Linked DNA regions of Prochlorococcus marinus subsp. marinus str. CCMP1375. The protein of the gene in region 1 binds, or shares a complex with, the protein of each later gene. Links are inferred from orthologs where the notes say so. Each region holds a gene or a part of one and is shown in the gene's direction. Other genes may lie near its edges. The genes, in order: accB and accD.

Evidence for each region.
Region 2: the proteins of accB (region 1) and accD are in contact, whole or in part, in a solved structure (PDB 8UXZ), measured with the Escherichia coli proteins. The link is inferred for Prochlorococcus marinus subsp. marinus str. CCMP1375 from one-to-one orthologs.

What each region holds. Positions count from the first base shown.
Region 1 is NC_005042.1:26,890-37,013, forward strand. The notes cover bases 373-3,241. They hold accB (acetyl-CoA carboxylase biotin carboxyl carrier protein), read left to right. Parts: upstream 373-1,480; coding sequence 1,481-2,002; downstream 2,003-3,241. Other genes in these bases: PRO_RS00125 (peptidylprolyl isomerase), read right to left, coding at 373-857; efp (elongation factor P), read left to right, coding at 921-1,481; pdxA (4-hydroxythreonine-4-phosphate dehydrogenase PdxA), read right to left, coding at 2,006-3,034; PRO_RS00145 (hypothetical protein), read left to right, coding at 3,033-3,230. Also shown: more of PRO_RS00125, read right to left, coding at 1-372; PRO_RS00150 (oxidoreductase), read right to left, coding at 3,248-4,141; PRO_RS00155 (hypothetical protein), read left to right, coding at 4,140-4,394; PRO_RS00160 (HNH endonuclease), read right to left, coding at 4,398-4,790; PRO_RS00165 (DUF6554 family protein), read right to left, coding at 4,916-5,296; PRO_RS00170 (hypothetical protein), read left to right, coding at 5,358-5,603; PRO_RS00175 (hypothetical protein), read left to right, coding at 5,974-6,261; PRO_RS00180 (pyridoxal-phosphate-dependent aminotransferase family protein), read right to left, coding at 6,300-7,454; cobalt-precorrin-5B (C(1))-methyltransferase CbiD, read left to right, coding at 7,529-8,674; guaA (glutamine-hydrolyzing GMP synthase), read left to right, coding at 8,728-10,124. UniProt on the Escherichia coli protein: This protein is a component of the acetyl coenzyme A carboxylase complex; first, biotin carboxylase catalyzes the carboxylation of the carrier protein and then the transcarboxylase transfers the carboxyl group to form malonyl-CoA.
Region 2 is NC_005042.1:779,705-784,793, reverse strand. What follows is about bases 1-2,770. They hold accD (acetyl-CoA carboxylase, carboxyltransferase subunit beta), read left to right. Parts: upstream 1-831; coding sequence 832-1,710; downstream 1,711-2,770. Other genes in these bases: PRO_RS04225 (Gfo/Idh/MocA family protein), read left to right, coding at 2,111-2,770; PRO_RS04230 (hypothetical protein), read left to right, coding at 1,716-2,102; PRO_RS04240 (prepilin peptidase), read left to right, coding at 271-798; PRO_RS04245 (phosphoribulokinase), read left to right, coding at 1-134. In the rest of the region: more of PRO_RS04225, read left to right, coding at 2,771-3,223; PRO_RS04220 (class I fructose-bisphosphate aldolase), read left to right, coding at 3,372-4,439; fba (class II fructose-bisphosphate aldolase), read left to right, coding at 4,590-5,089.

The sequences.
Region 1 (10,124 bases):
GCCCATCCAAGAGTTCCAAGTGTTGCAAATGGTAGAACTGGCGTTTCTGTATAAAGGCCAAGCTCTTCAAAAGTTTGGTTATAAATTGTTTCTGTTTTTTTAGGAGCTCGTATTTCCAAAGGGACATGCCTTTCTTCCTTAGTTTCAGGATTGATATATCCGATAGCTTCTCCTTTAGGATCTCCAGTTTGTAGAACAAAAAATTCTTCAGCCCTATTCATAGGTAAACCGTCATAAAAGCCTTTACTGACTAGATCTATAAACGCACCGCCAGTTAAAGGGGCATTATATCCATCAATAATTGCATACATATCTCCTTTGGTAGTTTTAATATTTACACTTGCTCTTCCTAGCAGTCTAGGAAGAGAATCAAATTCTTTAGGAATGTCGTGAGGAAATTTCTCTGGCAGCATTAAGGCTTCTATTTCACCAATTTCTTTAAGAGATTTACGTCGTATTTCTATGAAGTCAGACTTATTTTTTAAACTGGCTTCTTCATTAAGTCTTGTTAGATTTTCTTTTAATTCAGATATAATTTTTTCCCCCTTATTTTTTTCTTCATCAGGAATTGATTGGAGAATCTGATTGGTTTTTGTATTTACTAAAAATTGGCTTCTGGATGCTGCTTGATTAATTGCTGGCCATCGGTTGCCTCTTACCAAGTCACTTGTATCTTCTAGAGTGTGTTGAATCTCTCTTAATTCCTTTTGATTGATCGGTAAGGAATTTCTTAGAATTGCATATGGGTCTTTTACTCGATTGCCCGTAGGGAGTGCTGCAGTTGCAGGATCTACCAACATAAAAACTATTGGAATTAATAGTGTTAGAAGAATTAGGAAGACAGTTTTTTTTGTCATGTGGTTTTCTACTCATGCATAACTCTGACACAGATTTATGATCGCGTGGTATGGTCAGCGACAATGATTTCAAGTAACGACTTCCGCACTGGCACCACTATTGAATTAGATGGTGCTGTTTGGAGAGTAGTTGAGTTTTTACATGTTAAACCTGGTAAGGGTTCAGCTTTTGTTCGCACTAAGTTAAAAGCTGTACAAGCTGGGAATGTGGTTGAGAAAACCTTTAGAGCTGGAGAAATGGTTCCTCAAGCATTGCTTGAAAAAGCTACACTGCAACATACATATATGGAATCAGGAGATTATGTTTTTATGGATATGAGTACTTATGAAGAAACTAGGCTTACTGCCAATCAAATTGGAGATAGCAGAAAATATTTGAAAGAAGGTATGGAAGTTAATGTAGTCTCATGGAATGAAAAGCCTCTTGAGGTTGAGTTGCCTAATTCTGTTGTACTTGAGGTGAAGGAAACAGATCCTGGAGTCAAAGGTGACACAGCCACAGGAGGAACCAAACCTGCCATTCTTGAAACTGGTGCTCAAATTATGGTTCCGTTGTTTATTTCAGTAGGTGAGAAGATCAAAGTAGATACTCGTAATGATAGTTATCTAGGTCGGGAGAACTAATCAAAATGAATCTTGATCACCAACAATTAGATCATCTGTTAGCCACTTTGGCTGATAGTGATATTCAAGAATTTTCCTTGGAGGGCAAGGATTTTAGATTAGAAGTTAAGCGCAATTTATTGCCTGCTGCGGGCTCATCTTTAGTACATTCATCAACTTCCGCTAATGAAGCAACCTCTGTTCTTTCATCACAACTAGTTGATCCTTCAGCAGCAGCCATATCTAACGTTCCTTCTTCGCCAAGCACTCCTCCACCAGCAGTGGCTTCTTCGAGAGGTGAATTTGTTGAAATTACAGCTCCTATGGTTGGGACTTTTTATAGAGCCCCTGCTCCTGGAGAGCCTGTTTTTGTCGAGATTGGAGCAAGAATAACGGTTGGCCAGACTGTTTGTATTTTAGAAGCAATGAAATTGATGAATGAATTGGAATCAGAAGTGAATGGTGAAGTTGTTGAAATACTTGTAGAGAACGGAACTCCAGTAGAATTTGGTCAGCCTTTAATCAAAGTTAAACCTTCTTAATTTTTAGACATCAGACAGCTCCCATGCTGTTTCAATTGCAGAAAACATACTTTTAGAATTTGCAATTCCTTTACCTGCAATATCAAACCCTGTTCCATGATCAGGAGAGGTTCTAATGAAGGGTAGACCTAATGTTGTATTGACAGCATAGTCAAATGCAATAATTTTTACTGGAATTAGCCCTTGGTCATGATAAAGGGCAAGTATTCCATCAGGACCTTTTGTTAGATGTGTATCTTTCCATGATTGTGCAGTTGATATCCAACAAGTATCAGGAGAGATCGGCCCTTCTAGAATTACGTTTGGATTATTAACTCGCCACTCTTCGATAACAGGATTTAACCATTGAATTTCTTCATTGCCTAATTGTCCTTTTTCACCAGCATGTGGATTGAGTCCAGCGATAGCTAATTTGGGCTCATTGTTAAATTTTTGACAGAAGTTTAAGAGCGTATCTAATTTTGAAATTATTAATTCAGGGGAGAGATTTCTGGGAACTTCAGCTAAAGGAATATGAGTAGTTGCTAGCAAGGTGTTTAATCGCCAAGAAGTAAATGGTGATTTCGCTGTGAAAAGCATTGAAGGATTTTTTGTACTTGTTAACTCAGCTAACCTTTCTGTCTGTCCAGGGTAGTTATGCCCTGCAGCGTGCCAAGTATGTTTTGCTATAGGTGCGGTTACAAGAGCTCTTGCTTCATTCTTCAGAACAATTTCATTGGCTCTGGTCAACCAATTAAAGCTTGCTTTTCCTGTTTTTTGGGATGGCTGCCCTGCTATTACATGTTCTTTAAAAGGTATATCTTCAAATTCAAGATCTTTTGGATTGGCTAAGGATTTAATGCCTTTTGTTTTTAGGTTGTAATAAGTGAGTTCTGCATTTCGTTTGCAACCAACCAGTAAAGGTTGCATATTTTTAGGTAAGAGCAATGAACCAAGTGCTTTAAGCGTTATTTCTGTTCCTATGCCTGCAGGGTCACCTAATGCTATAACGACTCGGTTTCTCGCTTCAAAATATTGATTCCTTTTTTTCATGCTGAGGTTATTTTTTTTAATTTTTTTGGTTTATGGCATTGCTCAAGGCATGCGGGATGGTTGGTTGGTTGTTAAGTGGAGTCAGCTTTTACATAATATTGGGTTTACTCAGGTTGATCCAAACAAACCAATGAATTGGTCTGAGTTTATTATTAATAGATTGGAAAATGATTCATCCAAAGATTCTGATGAATAGATTAAAGATTACTCTAATTAATCAATGCATTTCAAACAGTCTGTGAGGCCTGATTTATAGTCAGAATGAATAAGCTGGTATCCAAGAGTTTTGCACAAGACATGGTTACTTACTCTTCGATTTTCTTGCCAAAAAGATAAGGCCATCGGACTCATGTTTTTACAAGCAATGTCAAAGGACTCTATTGGCGGTAAAGGGATCTTTAAGAGGTTAGCTGCATAAGACATTACTTCTACATTTGTTGCTGGTACATTATCAGCTATATTAATAATTTTTGGACTAGTTTTGCTAGAGAATAAATGTATGAGATGCATTACAGCACCAGCTATATCGTCAATATGTACCCTTGAAAAAACCTGCCCAGGTTTGTTGACCACCAGATTTTTTTGAGATTTTACAGCTTCTAATGTTGATCTTCCTGGCCCATAGATGCCAGGGAGTCTAAGTATTTGTACAGGTAATCCTAATGCTTCCCATTTTTTTTCACAGGACAGTCTGCGAATGCTTCGCTTCTGTTTGGGATGAGTAAAACTCTTTTCTGTGACCCATTCTCCCTTGTAGTCTCCATATACGCCTGTAGTAGATAAATACCCAATCCAATTTGGTTTAATGGCTTTTAATTTTTCACTGAAGTTATTTAATACAGGGTCTTCCCCTTCTTTTGTGGGAGGGATACAACTAATTACATGAGTTACATGATTGAGAATGTGGTCAGGTATGCCAACTTTTTTGGAGCTGTCAAAAGCAAAGTCTGCGCCTTCTTTATTTAATTCTCGACGACTGCAAAGCACGTTTGCGCCAAGTTGACGAGCAACTTTTGCAATATGTTGCCCTGTAAATCCTCCTCCAAAGATCAACATCTTTGAATTTGAAGGAAATGATAGCGAATGCTTGACAACGTCTTCAATCATGAGTACAAATGTATTACTGAATGTTTTTTTGATGACTAGTTTTTCTTCTAAGAACCTTCGAGCAGGTCAGTTCTCTTGTCGCGATTTTCATCAAAGCGCAATGGAGATTGAAGAACAAAATAGATTGCAATTTATTATGGGAATTGTTATTTCGTGTATAGGGTTAGCAGTGTTTTTTGCACCTGAACAACCTCATGAATTTGCATCTATTTGTCAGAAGTACAATACATCTAATGCTTGTCAAGTTTGGTAATTCTTAGGCAGCTTTTATATCCCATTTAATTTTAGAATTTTTCTCTAATTCTTTTGGTTGGGCCCATTGAAGTAGTCTCATTGCCAAGCTTATATCTCCATCTATCCAAGCTCTTATTGCCATAGCTCTTCTTGGATCATAAAAACGTTGTTTTCTATACCAGTAAAAAGCTTCAGTATCTGATTTTTTACCATTGCATGATAGACAAGCTGGCACACAGTTTTCAGTAATACTTAATCCACCTTTACTGCGAGGTAGAATATGATCAATAGATTCAGAAGCATTTCCGCAATATATACATCTTTTTGCAGTGTAACTATGAAGTGATTTTCTCCATTGACGATCGCGTAATTTTGGGCAGAAATCTTCTAGGAAGACGGCATCCCGATTCTGCATTCGCGCTCGATAATTGATTTTATGGTGACTTACTTTTATAAATAGTCAATGTATAGAACACTGCATTGCTGAGCTTTTATGTGCTTTGTAAATGAATTGATATAGATATTTGCTTTAAATCCCTTTTAATAACTATATCTATCTTCGACATATCCTTTATTTACCTTTTTTTCTTCTACATTACCCTCTAGATCTTCCTCATTCTTAGGATAGAGGTCTCCAAGATGTTGAATACAGTCTTTATATGTATCTGGGCTACCCACTACCTGTTGAACGATAATAGTAGCGGCTTGCCTAGGGGATATTTTAAATAGTCCTCCTCTTTCATTTTTTAGTGACTGATAAGCTGCTAACCAGCTAGATGCATGGTCATTTCCACCATTTCTCATTACGCAGTAAATATCAACGCCTTGAGATCCTGCATTTGCTAATGATCCAACGATGGTTGAAATTGTTATTGCTGCAATTGATATAGGCAGAAAAAATAAATTTTTCTTGTTGCTCATAACTAAAAATTCTTCTTGGTTTCTTTCAAGATATCTATATGCTTTCGAATGTCTAGTTTGTTTGCCTGAATCATTTCTCGAATCTATTGCAATATTCGTACTAATAGAAGGTATTCAGAGTCAAATAGTAATTAATCTGACGGCATGTAATAAAGCTATTGCAGGACTGATGCAAGATTCAGCTTCTACTACACTCATATCCCTAATGCTTCCAGGAGTTGCACTTAACAAGGATTTATTTGATCAACTTCAATTAATCGTTTACTTCAAAGTCCAAGATTCATCCTTGTTGATACTAATGGAATAGTTTTTGAAAATTGATGTTTCTAAAGACCGGTATAAGGCTATGAGTAGGTTGTTAGTCTTTTCCAATAGCAATTTGAAGTATGTTTTTCTACCTTGAGGCCATATCAGCTATTGCCCTTGATGCTTAACAGTTCAACTCCTAATAATGCACCTGCAATAGTGGCCACTGGCATATCGTTGGGAATTTTTAGTATTCTAAAGAGATAAGCAGCGAGAACACAAATGAATAAACTACTCTAAATACATTTGTTAGGTTTTTTAGATTATGGTGAACTTCGCTATTAATAAGTTATTTGTTTTTTCTAGATGCATTAAGACTTGAGAATTTTGTATTTATGTGTTGTGATCAGTGCAAATGCAATTTTTACTAAATGGGATCTTCATGTTCATTCAGGATTACGCGGACCGCAGAAGATCTTGCTCAAACTGTTACTGCTATTTCTCAGAGATTAATCAAACTAGAGCAGCGAATAGAAGCTTTAGAATTGACATCAATTCAACCTAAAGAAGTTCAATCGGATGAAGAATTGGTAATGCTTGATGGTGTTGATCAGCTTTTACAAGAATGTAAGGGACTTTTGAATAACTCTTCTAATGATTTTGATTCTGATGAAGTATGGGTTGAAGAAGATAAAGGTAATCAAGAGATGGCTGCTTAGATTTACTGTCTCAGTAGATTTAGATAAAGTAAATATTCTTAATTACTTCTTTCATTAAGTATTTTTGTTGCTATAGCAACCCCTGTTCCTATAGGATATTTTGATTTTCCTAGTTTATTTAGAGTTGCTTCTATAGATGCTATAGCTGTAATTATGTCCCTATCGTTAATAAATCCAAGGTGACCAATTCTAAATATTTTGCCTTTAAGATTATCTTGACCGCCAGCAAGTAATATATCAAAATCTTCTTTTACAGTTTTTCTTATTTTTTCTGCATCTATACCTTCTGGCATTATTGAAGTGATTGAAGGACTTCCAAAACCGTTTTTAGCAAATAGATTTAATCCAATTGATTTCATAGCTTCTTGTGTAGCTTTCATATGTCTCTGATGGCGCATAAATATTGATTCCAGTCCTTCTTCTTTCATCATTATTAGGGCTTCTTCTAGAGCAAAATATAGATTGACTCCTGGCGTGAATGGATTACTATCTTTATCAACTGTTTTTTTATAAGATATTAAATCAAGATAAAATTTTGGTAAGTCTGAACGTATATTTGCTTGCCAAGCTTTTTCGCTCATTGCGACGAAACTTAAGCCTGGTGGCATCATATATCCTTTTTGGGATCCAGATGCAATAACATCTACTCCCCAATCATCCATTTTAACTTCACATGCACCAATACTCGTTACACAATCTGCAATTGTGATTGCATTCTTGTGATGTTTTACATAGCTACTAATTTTTTCTAGATCATTAATTACACCCGTTGATGTTTCAGAATGAGTGATAATTACTGCTCGTATATCTTGATGATCATTTAGAAGATTTTTAAAATTTTCAGGATCTAAAGGTTCACCCCAATTTGCTTTCACAGTTATTACTTCAAGTCCATATGCTTTAGCAACTTTGACCCATCTTTCACCAAATTTTCCATTTTCGCCGCAGATTACCTTGTCACCTTTGCTAAGTGTGTTAATTATTCCAGCTTCCATAGCAGCTGTTCCACTGCCAGTAATTGTTAAGACATCACCTTTAGTTTGATGAAGCCATTTTAGAAGTTCTGTAGTACTTTTGACAATGTCTTGAAACTCTCGACTCCTATGGCCAATAGGATGCTTGCTAAGTGCTTTGAGTACTCTTTCAGGGACAGGTGTGGGTCCTGGGATCATTAACGTAAGTTTTTCTTTCATGGACCAGGTATTGATAAAAGCTATCTTAAAAAACTATCTAGGAAATTGGTTTTGTTTTTTATTCTTTTGTTGATTTGAGAGGATTCACACTTCCAGTATGGGTGGTTGCTGCTGCAAAGGCTGCAGTGAAAGTTTTAATTGGAGAGTCTTGGCAGTCGCATGAAGTAATTGAATTGTTGAACAATGAAGAATCAATAGTTGTTCCAATTAGATCAGCATCTATTTTGGACAATGGAGAAAAAGCTTTAGGCATTACTAATTGTGATCCAGGGGAGTGTCTAGACTTAACAAGAGGTTTGGAGATTTGGGTTTGCCTTAGATACATAGAAAATCAGCAGATAATTTCTTCAGATGGTTTAGAACTTGAGCCATGGTTGAAAATTATTCCAGGTTATGGAGTAGGTAAATTTGATTTGACAAATGACATCTCTATTTCTGAATTTGCTAGACAATTGCTAATTGTAAATCTAAAGCCTTATAGAAAAGAAGGATATTCTCTTAATTTGGAAATAATTTTTCCTTCTGGACAAGAATTAGCAGAGAAAACAAGTAATCATGCTTTTGGAGTGGTAGATGGTCTTGCTTTAATTGGGACTCAAGCTGATGTTCAGGAAAGTGCATCTCCAAAGAAACTTCAAAGTACAATTCATGCTTTGCGTAGTCGATGTGCAGAATCAAGTTTCACTGGTTCTTTGATATTTGTAATTGGTGAAAATGGATTGGATTTAGCTTTGCAATATGGAATTGATTCTTCTAAAATTATTAAAACAGGTAATTGGCTAGGACCTTTGCTAGTTGCTGCTGCTCAAGAAAAAGTCCAGCAATTATTGATATTCGGCTATCATGGCAAATTAATTAAATTAGCTGGTGGTGTGTTTCACACTCATCATCATTTGGCTGATAATCGTTTGGAGACTTTGATAGCTTTCGCTGTTAAGGAAAGAATTCCGTTGTCTTTAATAAAGGAATTTGAGGAAGCAGTTTCTATTGAGGCAGCCTTATCAATATTGGAAAACAAAGATATTTCTACTGCCAAAAAACTTTGGAAAAGATTGGCAGTAGAGATTGAAAAAAGAAGTATTGACTATGTTAAAAGGTATGAGACATCTTCTATTGAAATAGGAGCTGTCATGTTTGATAGAGCCAGAAAAATTCGATGGGCTGGCAATTATGCTCTGAAGCAAATTAATTCTTTTGGACTGAAACTTGAAGACTATTAATACAATTCTCTCTATTCTAAGTTTTACAAGATTTTTGGTTTCTTTTTGTAGAGATGTCTGATCCTAAGGTTACAACTCAGCGGAACCCATCCATTGTCATTCTTGACTTTGGTTCCCAATATTCTGAGTTAATAGCCAGAAGAATTAGAGAAACAGAAGTTTATTCAATGGTATTGGGATACAACTCTTCAGTTGAAGAATTAAAGAAATTGTCTCCTCAAGGAATTATTTTAAGTGGAGGACCTAGTTCGGTGTATGAGGAAAAGGCACCACTTTGTGATCCAAGTATTTGGGATTTGGATATACCTATTTTGGGCGTCTGTTATGGAATGCAAGTAATGGTGAAACAATTAGGAGGTCTTGTAGGAGAAGCAATTGGAAAGGCTGAATACGGGAAAGCACTTTTGCAGGTCGATGATCCAACTGCATTACTAACTAATGTCGAGAATGGTTCGACAATGTGGATGAGTCACGGAGATTCAGTGAAGCAATTGCCCGCTGGATTTGTACGATTGGCACATACGACAAATACGCCAGATGCAGCGATTGCTTGCCATGATCGTCGTTTTTATGGGGTTCAGTTCCATCCTGAGGTGGTTCATTCGACGGATGGAATGGTAATCATTCGAAATTTTGTCCACAATATTTGTCGATCTAAGCCTGATTGGACTACAAATACGTTTATTGATGAGGCAATAAATGATGTTCAGGAAAAGGTTGGTAAGAAAAGAGTTTTACTTGCACTGTCAGGTGGTGTTGATTCTTCCACCCTTGCATTTCTTTTAAAAAAAGCTATCGGAAATCAACTTACTTGCATGTTTATTGATCAAGGTTTTATGCGAAAAGGTGAACCAGAATTTTTGATGGAATTTTTTGACAAAAAGTTTCATATAAATGTTGAATATATAAATGCTCGAGATCGATTTCTAGATAAATTACAAGGTGTTAGTGATCCTGAAAAGAAAAGAAAGATTATAGGTACAGAATTTATTCGTGTTTTCGAAGAAGAAAGTTTACGTTTAGGTCCTTTTGATTATCTTGCTCAAGGAACACTTTATCCTGATGTTATTGAGAGTTCTGGCACAAATATTGACCCCAAAACTGGAGAAAGAATAGCAGTAAAAATTAAGAGCCATCATAATGTTGGAGGTCTTCCTAAGGATTTACAATTTAAATTAGTTGAACCATTGAGAACATTATTTAAAGATGAAGTAAGAAAAGTTGGTAGATCATTGGGATTACCTGAAGAGATAGTTAACCGTCATCCTTTTCCAGGCCCAGGGCTTGCTATTCGCATCTTGGGTGAGGTTACTAAAGAAAAATTAAATTGTCTTCGTGATGCTGATCTAATAGTTCGAGAAGAAATAGCAGATGCAGGTTTATACCATCAGATCTGGCAGGCTTTTGCTGTTTTATTACCAGTTCGTTCAGTTGGCGTTATGGGAGATCA
Region 2 (5,089 bases), 750 kb from region 1 along the record:
TAGGCATGATAAATGATTCTTTTATGTCAAGTCCAACAAGTATTGTTGTAAATGGAGGCAAAATGGGTTTTGCTATGGAGCTAATACTTACGCCAATTATTCATCGTATGATCGAAGAAAAGAAATCAGCATAGATTAAATTAATTACTATATTTACAATAATAAATTTACTTTGCTTAATCAGTTCTATAAGTTTAGCAAGTAGATTGTAAAATGTATATGAAAATTTTATTTTCTATAGTATATACATTAATAACTATTTGCATCTACATGCAATTATCTTTTACTGCAAGTAATACATTTATCAATTCCTCAATTCAACTAAATGTCACGATCGCGGGAATACTTTTTTATATCTCTATTTACGATATATTCAATCAAAGAATACCTAAATTTCTTGTAGAGATATGTATACTAAATATTATTTTAACATGCATACTAAGGCCATTAAATATTAATCAAGAGCTTATTATTAAGCATGTGATTGCTTCCATTACTTCTTTTGGAGTAATGCAATTAATTTCCATTATTTCGCATAAAACAACAAATAAAACATTGCTTGGATCAGGTGACGCAAAGTTAGCGTCACTAGGAGGCGCAATTTTAGGATTAAATGGTATCTGGACTGCTATTGCCTTTGCCTTTATTGCTGCTGGAATATTCTCCGTCGTAGGTCAACTGACTGGGTTGCTAAAGAGATGGCAGCCTTTCCCATTTGCACCTTTTATTTGTATAGGCATTCAAAGTGTATGGATTCTTGGCAATGACTTTTGGCTTGTTGATGGATTTGTAAGATAATAAAGTCATACAGACCTAGGAATCCTTTAGCTTGTGTCTTTATTCGATTGGTTTGCCGCAAGAAGAAAAGATCAGTTCGTTGGGAAAGTCATCCAAGAAACTGAGGAAAGTGATGGGTTATGGGGCAAATGTCCTGAATGTGGCCAAGTTGTTTATAGAAAAGACCTTCTCACCAACGCAAACGTATGTAGCAATTGTGGGCATCACAGCAGAATAAATAGCGAGGAGAGAATCAAATTAATAGTTGATCAAGGTAGTTTTATTGCTCTAGACAAGAATCTTGCTCCTATAGACCCTCTAGGATTTAAAGATAGACGCGCATATGCCGATAGGCTAAGAGAAAGTCAAGCCAGTACTGGTCTAAAGGATGGTGTAACAACAGGTGTCTGCAGAGTAGAAGAAATACCTTTAGCTCTAGCAGTAATGGATTTTAGATTTATGGGCGGATCAATGGGATCTGTTGTTGGTGAAAAAATTACTCGTCTAATAGAAAAAGCTACATCAAAAAAGCTTCCTTTATTAATTGTCTGCGCATCAGGAGGGGCACGAATGCAAGAAGGAATGCTAAGTCTGATGCAAATGGCAAAAATATCAGGTGCCTTAGAACGTCATAGAGAAGCAAATCTTTTATATATGCCATTACTTACTCACCCAACCACTGGAGGTGTAACTGCGAGTTTTGCAATGCTAGGCGATTTAATACTTGCAGAACCTAAAGCATTAATTGGTTTTGCAGGAAGAAGAGTAATCGAACAGACACTCAGAGAAAAATTACCAGAAAATTTCCAAACAGCTGAATATCTACTTGAGCATGGTTTTGTAGATAAAATCATACCTCGCACAGAACTCAGAAAAACACTTGGGAAACTATTACGTCTTCATGGATTCCAAAAAATAACTATAAGTACCTAACTTGAATGTTTAAATTAATCATCAGAATCGGGATCTACTTATTGTTAATCTCAGGTATATTAATCACTCCACAAAGAAATAACAGTGTATTAGCTTTAGATTCTAAATGGATAGAAGTTATTCCTTCAAAAGCTGGTCAACAATGGTTGGATAAAGATAGTCTAAACAAAATCACAGAAACCAAGATCTCAATCCACACTCGTTTTAGACCTCATAGTAGTAAAAATAAAGCTAATCTTGAAGATATTGATTATATAATGAATATAGATTGCTTAAATAAGCTTTATTTTGATGAATCAATTGATGGAATTAATCAATTTACAAAAAATTGGAAAAATTCAGAGGGTGATTTACTTATTGATGAGACAATCGAATCAGCCTGCTCTTACTAGTTAAATAAATGCAATCTACAAACATAAATAAAAAATCAAAAATAGGTGTTGGATTGGCAGGGTTAGGTTTTGGAGAAAAAGTACATTTACCAGGATTATTTTCAAGTCAAGATCTGGAACCAATTGCACTATGGCATCCACGACCAGATCGTTTAAATGACGCTTGTAAAACTCATGATCTTAAGGGATACGACAATTGGTCAGCCCTACTTAATAATGCCGATATAGATGCAGTAATAATTGCCACTCCTCCAGAACCTCGTTTTAAACTTGCGTATGACGCACTTCAAGCAGGGAAACATCTTCTACTAGAAAAACCAGTTGCTTTAAATAGCGAAGAGATATTAGAGCTCCAGAGCTTATCAATTAAAAAAAAGCTTTCTGTAGCTGTTGACTTTGAATACAGAGCTGTACCTCTTTTCATGCAAGCAAAGCAAATGATAGATGATGACCTTATAGGAACACCTTGGTTAATAAAACTTGACTGGCTTATGAGTAGTCGTGCTGATGAAAGTAGAGCTTGGAATTGGTATTCCGAAAAACAAAGCGGAGGAGGCGTCATTGGTGCTCTTGGAACTCATGCTTTTGACTTATTACATTGGTTTTTTGGTCCTACTAAAAACATAAACGGACTAACATCAACATCTATCCAAAAAAGACCTTCTATCAAAAGCAAAAAACTAGAAAATGTGACAAGTGAAGATATCTGCTTGGCTCAATTAGAACTTTCTAATTTCAAATCACAGCAACCAATTCCTGCACAAGTTACACTTTCAGCCGTTTCAAGGTATGGAAGAGGATTCTGGCTTGAGATTTATGGAAACAAAGGCACTTTAATACTCGGTAGCGATAATCAAAAAGATTATGTTCATGGGTTTGGATTATGGTTTGGTGAAAAAGGTAAAAAGGTTTGTCCCATTACACCAGTAAGTAATCTTGCTTTTGATAGGACTTGGGAAGATGGACGTATTGCTCCAGTTGCAAGAATTCAAAATTGGTGGGCTGAAAGTATAAATAAAGGGAATCCAGTAATTCCTGGCTTAACGGAAGGTTTATTAAGCCAAAGAGTATGTGAAAAGGTTGATCAATCATACAAATCTGGAATGAGACTAACTATCTAAGTCCACTTAATCAGCGCGTTCAAAAAGAAACTAATTGAAGAATTGATCTATTTGCAGGTATTTTTTGATACTTGGAAGTGAGTATTAAATGAAAACCTTAAGCCCATGATCTGAAAAAATTTACTAACTTTATTTTCACTAAATTAAAATGGCTCTTAGTTATTACAAAGAAGAATTAAAGAAGACTGCTTCTTCTCTTGCCACATCAGGCAAAGGGATACTTGCAGTAGACGAATCTACAAAAACAATTGGGAAAAGGCTTGCATCTATCAATGTAGAAAATACAGAAGAAAATAGAAAAGCCTATAGAGGATTACTCTTTACCACTGAGGGACTAGGAGAATACATAAGTGGAGCAATCCTTTTTGAGGAGACTCTTTTTCAGGCACATCCTGATGGAGAACCAATGGTCAAGAAACTTGAGAAACTAGGTGTTATTCCAGGAATTAAAGTTGATAAAGGCTTACGCCCATTAGCGGGTGGTAATGATGTTGAAACATTTTGTTCTGGCTTAGATGGTCTTGTGGAAAGGTCTTCTGACTATTACGCACAAGGTGCTCGTTTTGCTAAATGGAGAGCAGTGCTACAAATAACAAATAATGGTTCTCCATCAAAACTATCTATAAAGGAAAATGCTTGGGGCCTAGCACGTTATGCGAGATCAGTTCAAGAATCTGGATTGGTTCCTATAATTGAACCAGAGATACTTATGGATGGTTCTCACAGCATAAACAAAACTGCCGAAGTGCAAGAAGAGGTAATAAAAGAGGTTTATATGGCGTGTCAGCTTAATGGTGTTTTTTTAGAAGGTACTCTTTTAAAACCTTCAATGACAGTTCAGGGAGCTGATTGTAAAGACAAAGCAGATCCTCAAAAGATCTCTGAATTAACAATTAGGACTATGGAAAGATGTGTACCAGCATCTGTGCCTGGGATTGTTTTCCTCTCTGGAGGATTAAGTGAAGAAGCTGCTTCTATTTACTTGAACTTAATGAACAAACAGCCAAGAAAAGCAAATTGGAATGTAGGTTTTTCTTATGGGAGGGCTCTTCAGCACTCATGTCTTAAAGAATGGGGTGGCAAAAATTTAGAAGCTGGACAGAAAGCTCTGCTGGCTAGAGCTCAAGCAAATTCCGAGGCGTCAAAAGGGATTTATGTAGCAGGGTCTCAACCATCATCTGATGAAGCTCTGTTCGTTGCAGGGTACAAATATTAAATTTTTTACTGTCCAAAAAATAAGTTTTACTCAAAAAAGGTAATTTTGTGTCTGAATGACGTGACATTTCATACCTTTATCTTCTAAAGTCCTGGTCCTTTGGCCTAGGACTTTTTTTTGCCTAGGCCCAATGATATTTCTGAGAAACCAATGGCTCTTGTTCCACTAAGACTCCTCCTTGACCATGCCGCTGAAAATGGCTATGGCATTCCTGCTTTTAACGTAAATAATCTGGAGCAAGTTCAGGCAATTATGGAGGCAGCCTCAGAAACTGATAGTCCAGTAATTCTTCAGGCTTCTAGAGGTGCTCGGACTTATGCAGGTGAAATTTTTCTTCGTCACCTAATTATTGCGGCCACAGAAACATACCCAAACATACCTGTTGTAATGCACCAAGATCATGGGAATGATCCTTCAACATGCTATTCAGCAGCAATAAATGGATTTACATCTGTGATGATGGATGGCTCTTTAGAAGCTGATGCAAAAACACCATCAAGTTATGAATACAATGTTGCTGTAACTAAAAAGGTTGTTGATTTTGCTCATTCAGTTGGAGTGAGTGTTGAAGGCGAACTAGGTTGCCTTGGATCTCTAGAAACAGGCAAAGGAGAAGCAGAGGATGGCCATGGCTTTGAAGGCGAGCTTTC